DNA from 2 places in the Providencia sp. UF-183 genome. Region 2 is predicted to be linked to the other one. Evidence: predicted binding sites of a transcription regulator. Region 2 holds the regulator's gene; the other holds the start of a gene.
What was found. The regulator Fur, encoded in region 2, represses iron uptake genes when iron is present. The targets are predictions, from matches to a motif close to ATAATAATGAGAACNACTATCAA.

Region 1: AC4IFT_RS09430 (TonB-dependent hemoglobin/transferrin/lactoferrin family receptor) is a predicted target of Fur. The motif match lies at 2,377-2,399, and genes of this name have one in related genera.

The regions. Positions count from the first base shown of each region.
Region 1 covers NZ_JBSICD010000008.1:36,260-43,497, forward strand. Annotated here, with positions in the region: gene AC4IFT_RS09415 (gluconeogenesis factor YvcK family protein) at 1-538, opposite strand, end outside; gene AC4IFT_RS09420 (RNA polymerase sigma factor) at 843-1,340, shown strand; gene AC4IFT_RS09425 (FecR family protein) at 1,343-2,269, shown strand; gene AC4IFT_RS09430 (TonB-dependent hemoglobin/transferrin/lactoferrin family receptor) at 2,414-5,083, shown strand; molybdenum cofactor riboswitch at 5,473-5,613, shown strand; gene moaA (GTP 3',8-cyclase MoaA) at 5,603-6,583, shown strand; gene moaC (cyclic pyranopterin monophosphate synthase MoaC) at 6,611-7,087, shown strand; gene moaD (molybdopterin synthase sulfur carrier subunit) at 7,087-7,238, shown strand, end outside.
Region 2 covers NZ_JBSICD010000008.1:189,566-196,803, forward strand. Annotated here, with positions in the region: gene chiP (chitoporin ChiP) at 1-1,277, shown strand, start outside; gene AC4IFT_RS10090 (bactofilin family protein) at 1,482-2,015, opposite strand; gene fur (ferric iron uptake transcriptional regulator) at 2,691-3,140, opposite strand; gene fldA (flavodoxin FldA) at 3,407-3,934, opposite strand; gene ybfE (LexA regulated protein) at 4,089-4,382, opposite strand; gene tnpA (IS200/IS605 family transposase) at 4,630-5,028, opposite strand; gene AC4IFT_RS10115 (RNA-guided endonuclease InsQ/TnpB family protein) at 5,051-6,259, shown strand; gene AC4IFT_RS10120 (type I secretion system permease/ATPase) at 6,299-7,238, opposite strand, start outside.

The DNA of each region.
Region 1 (7,238 bases), 150 kb from region 2:
TAGCATCTAACGCTTCTCGTGTGGCTTTCACGGAAGGGTATAAGCGTAACTCTTTCGGGATTTCGCGTAGAGCGTCTACATTGACCTCGCCATAAACTTCATTACCCATCTCATCAATTGCCATCAAATCAACGGGGGATTCTGACATTGGAATGAGTTGTGCATCCACTTTGAGCATATTACGAATTAAATTAATCGCCTCAAGTGGTCTAACACTCAGGTGATCTAATGACTTTAACATTAGGTTACCCAAATTATGGCCAGACAGCTCGCCATTGCCACCGAAACGGTATTCAAACATCGCCGAAGCAATCGACGGTTCAGTAATTAACTGATTCAAGCAGTTCCGCATATCGCCCCAAGCAATCCCGCCTTCAGAACGACGAATTCGACCTGTAGACCCCCCATTATCCGTGGTGGTTACAATTCCAGTTAGGCGAGGCCCTAAAGAGGAAAGGGAAGACATTACGCGGCCCAGCCCATGCCCGCCACCAAGGGCAACAACATGTTTCAGGCTCGCCAGACTACTATTTGGCATAGTGTTCCTATATCAATCAGTCAATATTCGGCAAATAAACAGCCACTACTTGAGGCTTTTTATCTGTGATTTTGCCGTGTTTACAGAACCGAACGTATTAAAAATGAAATCTAAAATAAATTGGGCGTTAATCTACCATAAAATATCATTGCCCGCTGAGTTACTGTGATAAAAAACAATAAAAGGCAATATTCCAGATTTACCTTAATTTCTTCGCAAAAAAATACCTGAATGTTTCCATTTTGCACATTTACCTATATAGTGTAAATAATTCTCATTTTCACTATTTGTGTTATGGCTCAATATGTCTGATTCTGAGTTGCAACGCTTGTTTGCACGCCATTCTTCCTCATTATGTCGCTATCTCAACATGTACCTTAAAGACCATAGTTTAAGCATGGATATTGTGCAGGAAAGTTTTGTGCGAATGGCTGAATTGATGAAACACTCGACGATCCAAGACTTTGATGCTTATCTTTATCGCGTAGCGAAAAACCTGATGATTGATCACTTTAGGGAACAAAAAGCTCGCCCTTCAATGGCCATCAGTGATGAGCAGTGGCATGAAATACCAGCACAAACAAAAAGTCTTGAAGCAACGGCAATCAGAGAGCAGCAACTGAGCCAGATACAAACCATTATTCAAACATTGCCTGAGAGAACACAGGCTATTTTTCGTTTGCACAGAGAAGAGGGATTGACGCAAACCGAAGTGGCTCAATTGTTGAATATTTCGCTCAGTACCGTTGAAAAGCATTTAGCCAATGCATTGGCTGTTCTGATTCATCAATGGAAGGATTAATCATGAAACCAACATCTCCATCTGAAATCGAAAATACAGCAGCGATGTGGGTCATCAAAACCACACAAAGAGAACTAAACGCGCAAGAAAATAGCGAGTTCCAGCACTGGGTGAGCGCATCAACAGAGCATGCAAATGCTTATTACCGTGCAAGGCAAATCTGGGCATTAACTTCCTGTCATCAACAGCCTAAAAAAATAATAAAACCGATTAAAGCGGCAAATAGTTATTTGAAAAAAACCATTGCAGCTAGCGTATTAGTGTGTGGCTTGGCGACGCTACTTTGGTGGAGTGAAAATCACGAACAGATTGATTACCAAACCAAAATTGGTGAGGTTCAACACATTACATTGCCCGATGGTAGCCAAGTTGACCTCGATAGTGGTGCGCAATTACAGTTAGCTTTTGACGGGCAATATCGGCAAGTTAATTTGCTTCAAGGACGCGCCTATTTCTCTGTTGCGCCTACCACTGGCAGTGAACTTCGTCCTTTTCAAGTTAAGGCGAAAAATGGAGTAACGCAAGCACTGGGAACCGAGTTTGCTATTGATAATGAAGAGGATAATGTTGATGTGAGTGTTTATCAGCACAGCGTTAAAATATCGCTATTATCAGGACAAGAAGTGGTGGTTAAAGCGGGCAACTTTACACAATACCAACAGCAAATTTCCCCTATATTGCCTCTCGCCAAACAGAATTCAGAAGGGTGGCGTGAGGGGCAGATTATTTTTCAACAGCAAACGCTTTCTGAGATCGCCGCTAAAATCAGCCGTTACCATAAAAAGCAAATTATTATTTTAGCCAATGACAATGATGGGAGGTTAAGTGGCGTATTGCAAATAAACGCGCTAGAAAGCGGGCTTAAGCACCTTGCGTCATCAAAAGGGCTTTCGGTTTATGAAGTGCCATTCTTCACATTAATCTACTGATAGATAATAACATTATTATTTTTCACAATTATTTAAATTATTTTTCACAATTATTTAAATTATTTTTTACGGGTTTCTTGCATTTCTGCGTCTTAATCTAAGTGATTATGATTTTTATTACCATTATCATTTTAGGGATGGGAAATGACTCAAAAAAAGCACCAATATAAAAAAGCCTCACTCTGTGTTTACCTTGTATTAGGGGCACTACCTGCATATTCATTGTTTAACATTGCACACGCGAATCAACCAATAACGGCTGCACAGCAGAAAATTTCATTTTCGATAGGGGCAGGCTCACTTGAGAACGCGTTGTTACAATTTGCCCAACAGGCAAAAGTTGAAATTATTATTAATAGCCAAGAAATGAATGGCTTAAAAAGCCAAGGCATCAAAGGACAGTTAACCTTGCAAGAAGGGTTACAGCAGCTTGTTGGTGCAAATCCAGTTCAGTACCAAATACACAATAATCGTATTTCTATTCATCGGGTAACTAACTCCCCCGCGGGTGAAAAAGTCATCAAGCTAGATAATATTACGGTGACTGCAAGCCAAATTCAGCAAGGGGACTGGGTTTACAGTAGCCCCTCATCGGTGAGTGTGATCAGTAAAAAGCAAATTGAAGACAGGCCACCGAAGCATATTGCTGATGTATTGGAACTCACGACGGGCGTGTATTCCAGTGTCAGCCAGCAAGACCCGTCATTATCAGTGAATATTCGTGGGATCCAAGATTATGGGCGTGTGAATATGAATATTGATGGGATGCGGCAAAACTTCCAAAAAAGCGGCCATGGGCAGCGTAACGGTTCAATGTATATTGATTCTGAGCTACTTTCTGGCGTTGAAATTCAAAAAGGAAATAGTAGTGGGATGGGGAGTGGGGGAACACTCGGCGGTGTTGCCACATTTAATACGGTAAATGCATCTGATTTTTTATCGAAAGATAAAACATTTGGTGGAAAATTACACGCAAGCACAGGGACAAACAATACCCATTTTATCGGCAGTAGCGCATTTGCCTTGGGTAATGAAAAAGGGGACTTACTGTTTGCCGCCAGTGAACGTCGATTAGGTGACTATAAACCAGGGACGCACGGCAGTATTGGTGACATCCGTGTTAACAATGAAACGGGGCATTATGACGAATTAGTACGTGGTTTAAAACATAGCCGAATTAACGATAGCAATTACCAAATGACGTCCTATCTGGCGAAAGCAGGCTGGAATCTCAGTGAGTCACAACGTTTACAATTCAATTATTTAGAAACCAAAGTGGCAACCCCTAATGCAGGAACGTTGACCAATTTGACGCAAACATGGCCGTACAAGCTTGGGTGGAAAAGTAGTGGATTTAGTGATGTGACAACTCAGAATTACTCTCTTGATTATACACAATTTAGTGACAGTCCATGGAGCACTGAATTTAAAGGGAAAGTATATTTTGTCGATACGAAGGACGACACGGAAACTTATTCAACCAGCCCTGTTTTTAATAATGGCTACCAGATGGATACTCGGGTTAAAACACTCGGGTTACAACTTGAAAATCATTCAGAGGTTGAATTTAATCATAATAATGTAGTAAAAGCGCATTATGGTTTTGAAACTTTCCAAGATAAAGCCAGTAGCTCATCAACGCGTGAAGCCGCATCAGGAGTGACACCGGATGGAAAACGCACGTTGAGCTCTCTGTTTACTAATTTAACATATGAATATGATGACTGGCTGACCGTCGAAGGGGGAGTGCGTTACGACTACTATACCCTTAAAGGGCAAACCAGTATGCGTTATCCTATCTTTCCCTATACCAAAGAAAACCCATGTACGGGGAGGCGGTTACGTGATTGCCCTAGCACGATGTACACAGAGCATTGGAATGTTGATAAATCAGAAGGAGCGTTTTCACCTAACGCTCGACTGGCTATCCGTCCCGGCGTTGAATGGATGGAGTTCTTTACCAGTTATGGCCGTTCGTGGCGTCCGCCTGCGATCACTGAAACACTCACCACGGGCAGTGCTCACAGCTCCTCAACACAGTATCCTAACCCATTTTTGAAAGCAGAACGTTCGAATGCGTGGGAAGTCGGGATGAACCTGAATTACCCGCAACTGGTGCTCGAAGAAGACCGACTATTGGCTAAAGTGGCTTATTTTGATACGCGAGTTGATAACTACATCAACCTTTCTATTAACCGAACTAAGCCAGGATTGGTTAACCCAAGTATTGGAAATGCTGCGTACAGCAATAACTTAAATACGACACGTTTTAGAGGGTTTGAATACCAACTCAACTATGATGCAGGGTTTGTGTATGCCGATTTAACGTTCACTCATATGATTGGCAAAAATAAATTCTGTGCTAACCGTGCGTGGTTAGGTGGCGTCTTGAAATTCCCAGAAGGTGTGGGGCCTGGTAATTGGTACGCAGAATCTGATGAGCAAGCAAACAATTATGTGAACTGTGATAGCGGCTCCATCTTTGGTAGCGCAGCAAACCTGCCCGGTGACAGAGGGTCATTCACACTTGGTGGACGTGCCTTTGATAGAAAATTGGATGGTGGAATGGTTATCCGTTTTACCCCCGGCTTCCAAGACTATTCCGCACAATCAAATTACCCATATTTAGCGGATTGGCCGAAGTATACCCTTGTGGATTTATACGCAAGTTATTCAATTACCGATAATTTAATTATCCGCGGGAATGTGGAGAACTTAACCAATCGGGCCTATGTGGTGAGCTACGGAGAAAGCTTAGCGAACACGCTAGGACGTGGAAGGACGATATCTGGCGGGATTGAGTACCGTTTCTAAATACGTTCAATTAGTTGGAGCATAGGCGTTCGCTTTTGATTGGCATAATGCTTAGCGAGAAATACGAAGCGATTGGTAACAATATTTATAACGGAAACAATAGGATGGGGAGCTTGCTCCCCATTTTAGATCTATATCAAGAAATGTTTAATTAAATAATAAGAGATGTTAATCATTTAAAGTGAAATTGTATCTGTGACTAGGCTATTTTTAAGAAAATTGTCTATGATAATAAGAGCTTCGGAGATTACCGCTGATGTTCTGTAAGTCGTTGTATATTATATTATATACCGAATTCTGATTCGCTTTTTCATATTCTATACGCTAGAATCCTTACAGAAATTAAGTGAACAAAGTGGCCTGTTTTCGTTATTAAATTAGCGGCTTTGTTCCAAATAAAACTCCTAGCCTTTGCGTCTAAGTTTGTTTCCACAAATATGATGCTCTGGCCGTGGCCTTAGAGCCACCAGGGTGCAAGATAGAAATGTCTGCATCTCCCGTATTTGGAAAGGTGTGATTATGCAGCAACTCGTCGATCAATTTGACCGAAAATTTTACTATCTTCGGCTTTCTATAACAGATGTTTGCAACTTCCGTTGCACATACTGTCTACCTAATGGTTATCAGCCAAGTGGCCGCCATGAATTCCTCACACTGGATGAAATTCGCCGTGTCAGCAGCGCATTCGCTGAATTAGGCACAGAAAAAGTGCGTATCACAGGCGGTGAGCCTACCATGCGCAAAGATTTCAGTGAAATCATTGCCGCAATTCATGAAAATGCCGCGATCAAAAAAATTGCAGTGACCACTAACGGTTATCGCATGGCGAGAGACGTTCAAGCATGGAAAGATGCAGGTCTAAATGCGATTAACGTCAGTGTGGACAGCTTAGATCCACGTCAGTTTGCGGCAATCACCGGGCAAGACAAATTCTTCCAAGTGATGAAAGGAATTGATGCTGCGTTTGAGGCTGGTTTTGAAAAAGTGAAAGTCAACGCTGTGCTGATGAAAAATGTCAACGATATCGGGCTGAAGTCATTCCTAAATTGGATTAAGCACCGCCCAATTCAACTGCGTTTTATTGAATTAATGGAAACAGGGGATGGCAGTGATGTTTTCCAGCGTTTTCATGTTTCTGGCGAAACCATTCGCGACCGTTTAATTGAAGAAGGTTGGTATCGACTTCCTCGGTCACGCAATGATGGTCCTGCTCAAGTCTTTAGTCATCCTGATTACCAAGGTGAAATCGGTCTTATCATGCCGTATGAAAAAGACTTTTGCCAAAGCTGCAATCGCCTTCGCGTATCTTCTTTAGGCAACCTCCATTTGTGCCTATTTGGTGAAAATGGCATTCCTCTACGTGATTTGTTAGGGGACGATAACCAAAACGAAGCACTAAAAGCGCGGATACAACGTGGTTTGCATCACAAACGCGAAACGCACTTTCTACATATGGGTGATAGCGGTATTACCCCTAATTTATCCGTTATTGGCGGTTAACTCTTTTTCAGATTTTCAGGAGAAAATATGTCCCAACTGACTCACCTCAATGCGTCGGGCGAGGCGCATATGGTTGATGTTTCAGCTAAAGCTGAAACTGTCCGTGAAGCTCGTGCAGAAGCTTATGTCACAATGACCCCCGAAACCTTAGCCATGATTGTTGATGGCAGCCACCATAAAGGGGATGTGTTTGCAACGGCACGTATTGCAGGCATCCAAGCCGCTAAAAATACATGGCAGTTAATTCCATTATGCCATCCACTGTTGTTAACTAAAGTGGAAGTCACCCTTGAAGCAGAACAAGCACATAACCGTGTTCGTATCGAAACATGTTGCCGCCTAACCGGTAAAACTGGGGTGGAGATGGAAGCATTAACGGCGGCCTCGGTAGCGGCATTGACCATCTATGACATGTGCAAAGCAGTACAAAAAGACATGGTCATTGGCCCTGTTCGTTTGTTAGAAAAAACAGGCGGCAAATCTGGACATTTTAAGGTGGAATGATGATTACCGTATTATTCTTTGCACAAGTTCGCGAATTAGTGGGAACAGATAAACTCGAAATAACTGAAAAATATCAAACGGTTGAGTCTCTACGCTTTGCCCTGTCACAAAAAGGTGATCGCTGGGCACTGGCGTTAGAAAACGGCAAATT
Region 2 (7,238 bases):
TCACAGGTGGACTTTATTACTGGCAAAGGGATCGTTCTCGTAAGGATTTAGACCCAAATAGCGATAAATATAAAAAGTATGCAGATAATCTTAAACACTCCACATTCAATGCCAGCCTAGACTTTTCATCTGGCTATTTTCAAGATGTTATCGGTTTGGATTTAGCGGGTTTTACCGCGATCGAATTATCAAACAGTGGCCCTGCTGCACCCAATGAAATTGGTTTTAGTGACGCCAAATCACGTTGGGATGAAAAATGGACTGGCGACCGTAGTGGTGTAACGTTTTATAAAGCGGCGGCGAAATTAAAATATGGTCCTTTCTGGGGAAGAGGGGGGTATATTCAACCTACTGGGCAAACATTATTAGCTTCACACTGGAGTTACATGCCGGGGACTTATCGTGGTTTGGAAGTCGGTGGTGTATTTGATTTTGAGCAAAATGGTGAGTTAAGCATGTCCTATATGTGGACAGACCGTTATAAAGCACCATGGTATCGCTCAATGTATGATTTCCGTGAAGCCGATGGCAAAACTGGGATCAGCTATTTGCATTCCATTGGGTTTAAATATGATTTTAAAAATAACTTAGTGCTAGAAGGGGCTTATGGTCAAGCAAAAGACTATATGGATCAGTATTTTGCTAAAGTTTCGTATGCCGTGCCTGTTGCTGAACGCGATTTGCGTCTCTCATATCAATTTTATGGTTCTAAAGATAAAGTTTCTGATGGCGGTGTCAATGACGTTTATGATGGCTTAGCATGGTTGCAAGCGATGACATTAGGCTATACCTATGAACAGTTTGATTTTAAAGTTGAGGGAACCTATGTTAAAGCGGAAGGTAATCAAGGCTACTTCTTGCAACGCATGACGCCGGGCTGGGCGACATCCAATGGGCGTATGGATATTTGGTGGGATGGTCGTTCAGACTGGAACGCCAACAATGAAAAAGCATTATATGCAGGTGTGATGTACGACCTTAAAAATTGGGATCTCGCAGGCTGGAAAGTGGGTACATCCTATATTTATGGTTGGGATGCAAAGCCAAGCACAAATACCCAATATGCCCAAGATGTGCGTTTAAAAGAAAGTGCATGGAACTTTGATATTCTATATACCGTTCAAACTGGTCGAGCAAAAGATACGCTCTTTAAATTACACTTTACCAAATATGATAACCATACCGATATTCCTAGCTATGGTGGTGGTTATGGAAATATCTTCCAAGATGAAAAAGATATTAAGTTTATGGTGATGATGCCATTTACGGTTTTTTAATGAATTAAATAAATAGTGGTTACCATTGAAATAAGTATGATGGTAACCGACTAAAACACACATAGCATATATACGTAGTTTCAAATGGCCTAATAAAATAAGAAAATATACTTATATTGCGAGTTTGAAAATTAAAAATAAGGTGGATTACATTCACCTTATTTTTATTATTTAGTCATTATCCTAGTGCAGAAAAACAAATTTTTATAACGAAGCAATTCCTTTATCACCTTCATTATTGATGATAGGTACATCATGTTTTACTTTATCTTTTAATTGCGTGACTTTATCTGTATGAGTAACACTATTTTTGACTTTAGCTTGTCCAGAAAGGATGCCACCTTTTTTAATCGATAAACTGCTGTAGTGAATCGTTCCATGGACTTCGCCGTTATTTTCAATGCTAATGGATTCAGAGGTGCATTCACCTTCAACTCGACCATTAATAATCAACTCTTTACAAATAATATTACCCGTCACTTGGCCATTTAGCATAACTTTAACGGTATTATCTTTTCCTGTAATGTTACCAACGACTTTGCCATAAATGTGGACCTGCTCATTAGAGGTAATATTACCTTCAAACATCACATCCCTCGAAATTATCGTATTCGATTTTTCTTCACTAAGGGTTGGCGTTGATATCGTAACGTGTTCTTCTATCTTAGAAGTAATTTCAGGTTCACGAATGGTAGGGGTTTCTTCAGGGGTTTGTTTGTTTTGTCTTTTGGTGAACATTTTACTTACCTTTTTTTGATTGAAGTATAAGATCAAGAACAGAATTGATAATACAAATGAAAATAAGGTGATGGCTGTATGACGAAAAAACCATCCTATTAAAGTAAGAAACCAGAAGAAAAAACTAGTATTAATAAAAAGATATGTTTTTTTCATCAGTTAATCTCTTACGAAGTACGAGAACAATCCAAATAAGTCTAGCTAAAAATATACAAATTACATCATATAGTTGTAATTTAACTTTTTTATTACACTTAAATTGTTTGTTAAATTAAAAAAAGTAAAACTATATAGCAATATACTGAACTTATTTTAGACGTTAATTAGATAAACTATATGACAGTGATATGAAAAAAAGATGCAAGGTATATTTTAGATAACGTTATGCATCACTATGATATCATTGTAAATATTCTCAAATAGAGAAGGTGTGTTCATCCGTCAAACAATATAAAGGATTTGAAGTGAATTGCAACTTATTATAGAACACTTCAATATTTCACCTTAACGACATATTTTAGTGATAAATATAAAGTAAATGAAAGAAATTATGGATATTCTCACTGAGAATGCTTAATTTATCGGTGGATGGATACAATAAAAAAAGCCCGATAATGGTGGTTATCAGGCTTTTGAAGAATGGGTCACCATCAAAATATGATGGTGATTAATTTATTACTCTTTTGCTTCGTGTGCGTCAGCGTTATCGCGGCAATCACCATCAGCGCAGTGGCCATATAAGTACAAACTGTGGTTAGACAGCTTAATACCGTGACGTGCGGCGATATTTTTTTGGCGAGTTTCAATCGATTCATCAGTAAACTCAATCACTTTACCACAATCTAAGCAAATTAAGTGGTCATGGTGATGCTGCTGAGTTAATTCGAATACGGATTTTCCACCCTCGAAATTATGGCGCGTAACGATACCTGCATCATCAAACTGGTTCAATACACGGTATACAGTCGCTAGCCCGATCTCTTCGCCCATATCAATCAGCTTTTTATAGAGATCTTCCGCACTGACGTGGTGGCACTCAGGCTCCTGAAGTACTTCCAAAATCTTAAGTCTTGGAAGAGTGACTTTGAGTCCAGCATTTTTCAATGCTTTATTGTTGTCTGTCATGCGGGTTTGTCCTGTATCTTAAATCATAAATTTAACAATAATGAGACATTTTTAACATAAATCCAGTTGTCTTCTAAACTGATTTACAATTATAGGCATGGAAAATAAAAATAGAAACCATGCATTGTCTCATTATTTTGATAATCTCTTATAAGTCTATCCAATTAGGATATTTAATCGATTATTTTAGACCGAATGACCGTTCCGCGATGGTGCATTTTGAGCGGAAAGGAATTCGGCCAAGAGTAACGCTTGTTTTTAATCGACTAGCCAAGAATTTCAGCTAATGACATCTCTTCAGAGATTTGTTTGACCCATGCATCCACTCGTTCATCTGTTAACTCCGGTTGGCGATCTTCATCAATCGCTAATCCGATAAAGTGGTTGTCATCTGCCATACCTTTTGAAACTTCGAAGTGGTAGCCTTCGGTTGGCCAGTGCCCAACAATCACCGCACCTCTTGGTTCGATGATATCGCGAATAGTCCCCATCGCATCACAGAAGTATTCTGCATAGTCTTCTTGGTCTCCACAGCCAAAGAGAGCGACGAGTTTACCTTCAAAATCAATTTCTTCTAATGTTGGGAAAAAGTCATCCCAATCACATTGTGCTTCGCCGTAGTACCAAGTTGGAATACCAAGAAGTAGAATGTCAAAAGCTTCAATGTCTTCTTTGCTGCATTTTGCAATGTCATGAACTTCTGCTACGTCTTTGCCTAATCTTTCTTGGATCATTTTGGCAATATTTTCTGTGTTACCTGTATCACTTCCGAAGAAAATACCGATGACTGCCATAAACTGATTAACCTCTTGTTTTTCTAAGAGAGAAAGAAGGAGTGTCTCAACTTCTAGAACTCATTTAGAACGAAAATAAATAGAATTTTATGCCTTATTCTGGCGAAAAAACTTTTATAAGTCTGTCAAATTTGTGTGATTTACTAAGATAGCGTTACTTGAGTATTGTCTCATCAACTTGTTGAAGTTGTGACATCAAAATTTCTTCTATTAATTCACTACGGCTTATATTTTTTTCTTCAGCTAACTGATTCAGTACAGCAACAGCTTCTTCGTTTAGTTTAAGTTCAACTCGGCGCAATCCATTCACTTTATCGCGTTTTAATTGATTGCGTTTGTTGATCCTTAATTGTTCATCCCGTGATAGTGGGCTTGTCTTAGGTCGCCCAGGCCTTCGTTCCTCAGCGAACAAATCCAGAGTAGTACGATCAGTTTGTTCTTTTGCCATGTCTATAACTGCTAAAAGGGTGTGCCAATAATTCAGCGCGCCATGATACCCTAGCTAATCCCCTAGTGCTATAGCTGCAAGGCGAGGGAATAGGTTTGATTGGCGAAAAAAAGCGCGGTTTTAAGAAAAAAGCACCCCTTGCTATGTAGGTGATGCTTTTTTGAACACTTATCCAGTGAGCCGTAAAACCTCGTCCTTCAGGACGAGGATATAAGGCGCGGGTTTTAAACTAACTAGGTGTTTGCTGTTACTCAATGTACTGGCGGATAATGGATATTGGTGCGCCCCCACAACTCCCAGCAAAATAACTGGGTGTCCACAAAACTCCTTTGTAGTAATAACGTTGTGCTATATCAGGGCGATCCCGTCGAAGTAATCGACTCGATACCCCTTTAAGGCTGTTAACCAGATTAGATCTCGCCAATTTTGGCGGATAATTAATCAATAAATGAACATGATCACCTTCACCATCCATTTCAACCAGTTCAACATCGAAATCGGCACAAACACTGGAGAAGTAGCCTCGTAGTTTTTCAATCGCATCCTGATCAAATATTTTTCGGCTGTATTTTGTAACAAGGACCAAGTGGACGTGCATCAGGAATACACAATGCCTACCACGGCGAATATCGGTTTCTTTTTTCATAGACCAAAATATAATAGATAAAATGAAACGCCTACAAGCCTTTAAATTCCAGTTAAGACCGAATGGTCAGCAGGAGCGCAATATGCGGCGCTTTGCAGGGGCTTGTCGTTTTGTTTTCAATCGGGCATTAGCACTTCAGAATGAGAATCACGAAGCAGGGAACAAATACATTCCCTATACAAAGATGGCTTCATGGCTCATTGAGTGGAAATCTGACACCGAGATACAATGGCTGAAAGAATCTCCCTCACAGCCGTTGCAGCAGTCGCTTAAAGATCTGGAACGCGCCTACAAGAATTTCTTTCAGAAACGAGCCGCTTTTCCCCGTTTCAAAAAACGCGGTCAAAATGATGCTTTTCGCTACCCGCAGGGCGTGAAGATCAAACAGAAAAACAACCGTATTTTTCTCCCTAAACTCGGTTGGATACGCTACCGCAACAGCCGTGAGGTTGTGGGAACGGTGAAGAATGTCACTGTAAGCCAGTCATGTGGTAAATGGTACGCCAGTATCCAGACTGAATACGAAGTAGTTGACCCCGTTCACAATGCAGAGTCGATGGTAGGACTGGATGCAGGGGTAGCAAAACTCGCCACACTTTCAGATGGCACGGTATATCATCCCGTCAATAGCTTTAAAACAAGCCAGCGTAAGCTGGCAATGCTCCAGCGACAATTAAGCCGAAAAGAAAAGTTCAGTGCAAACTGGCAGAAACAGAAGCGAAAAATCCAGCGTCTGCATTCCCATATTGCCAATATCCGGCGAGACTACCTGCACAAAGTCACCAGTGAAATCAGCAAAAACCACGCGATGATCGTCATTGAGGACTTGAATGTCAGTAACATGTCGAAATCGGCAAAAGGCACAGCAAAGCAACACGGTCGAAACGTCAGAGCCAAATCCGGTTTAAACCGTTCGATACTGGATCAGGGCTGGTACGAAATGCGCCGTCAGCTTGAGTACAAGCAACACTGGCGCGGAGGTCAGGTGCTTGCTGTCCCTCCGGCATATACCAGTCAGCGGTGTGCTTGCTGTGGTCAAACAGCAAAAGAAAATCGCCAGTCACAAAGTAAATTTGAGTGCCTCGAATGCGGATATACCGAAAACGCCGATATCAACGGGGCGCGTAACATTCTAGCGGCAGGACATGCCGTGCTTGCCTGTGGAGGGAGGGGGCAGTCAGACCGCCCGTTGAAGCAGGAACCCGCCGAGGCGAGTCAGGCTACGGTCTGAACGCTGTAGGAATCCACGTCCTTTAGGACGTGGAGGATGTCAATGTGTTTGTTGTTGCCACAAGTTGGCATAAAGCCCGTTTGATTGAAGTAAGTCTGTATGTGTACCTATTTCAGTAACCTCCCCATGGCAGATCACACAAATTCTATCAGCATGTTTAATTGTGTTTAAGCGATGGGCGATACTGATGACTGTTCTCCCTTTAGAAATTAAAGGCATATTTGCCATGATCGCAGCCTCAGATTCATAATCGAGTGCAGAGGTGGCCTCATCAAGGATTAAAATATCAGGTTCAGTCAGCAAGGCTCGAGCAAGAGCGATACGTTGGCGTTGCCCCCCTGAGAGGTTTACCCCTCTTTCAGACAGTGGGTAATCGAAGTTATCAGGCAAGGACATAATAAAATCATAAGCGCCGGCTAATTTTGCAGCACGAATGACTTGTTCTTGAGAAGCCTGTGGAACGCTTAACCGAATATTTTCGGCAATTGACCCAACAAATAGCGTACTTTCTTGTAAAACTATACTCATTCTTCGGCGCAATGAAACCGTATCTGCGGCAGCTAAGTCCATCCCATCGATAATCACTTGACCGTGTTGTGGAACATAAAGGCGTTGTAGTAATTTTGTTAGTGTGCTTTTCCCTGAGCCAGATGGCCCAGTTATCCCAATAAACTCTCCAGCTTTAATGGATAAGGTTAAATTATTGAGTACTTCAGGGGTATCTGGTTGGTAACGAAAACGGATATTTTGTAATTCAATTTTACCTTGTATTGCTGCTGAACTTGCAATCCCTTGACGTTCATTTTCAACGGGTTTATCCAAAATATCACCTACGCGGCGTAGCGAGATGATAGTGTGTTGAAAATCCTGCCATACTTGAGCAAATCGTAAAACAGGTTGTGTTACATGCGCACTTAGCATGTTAAAAGCAACTAATTCGCCAGGGCTAATTCCACCGTTTAAAACCTCTTTAACACCA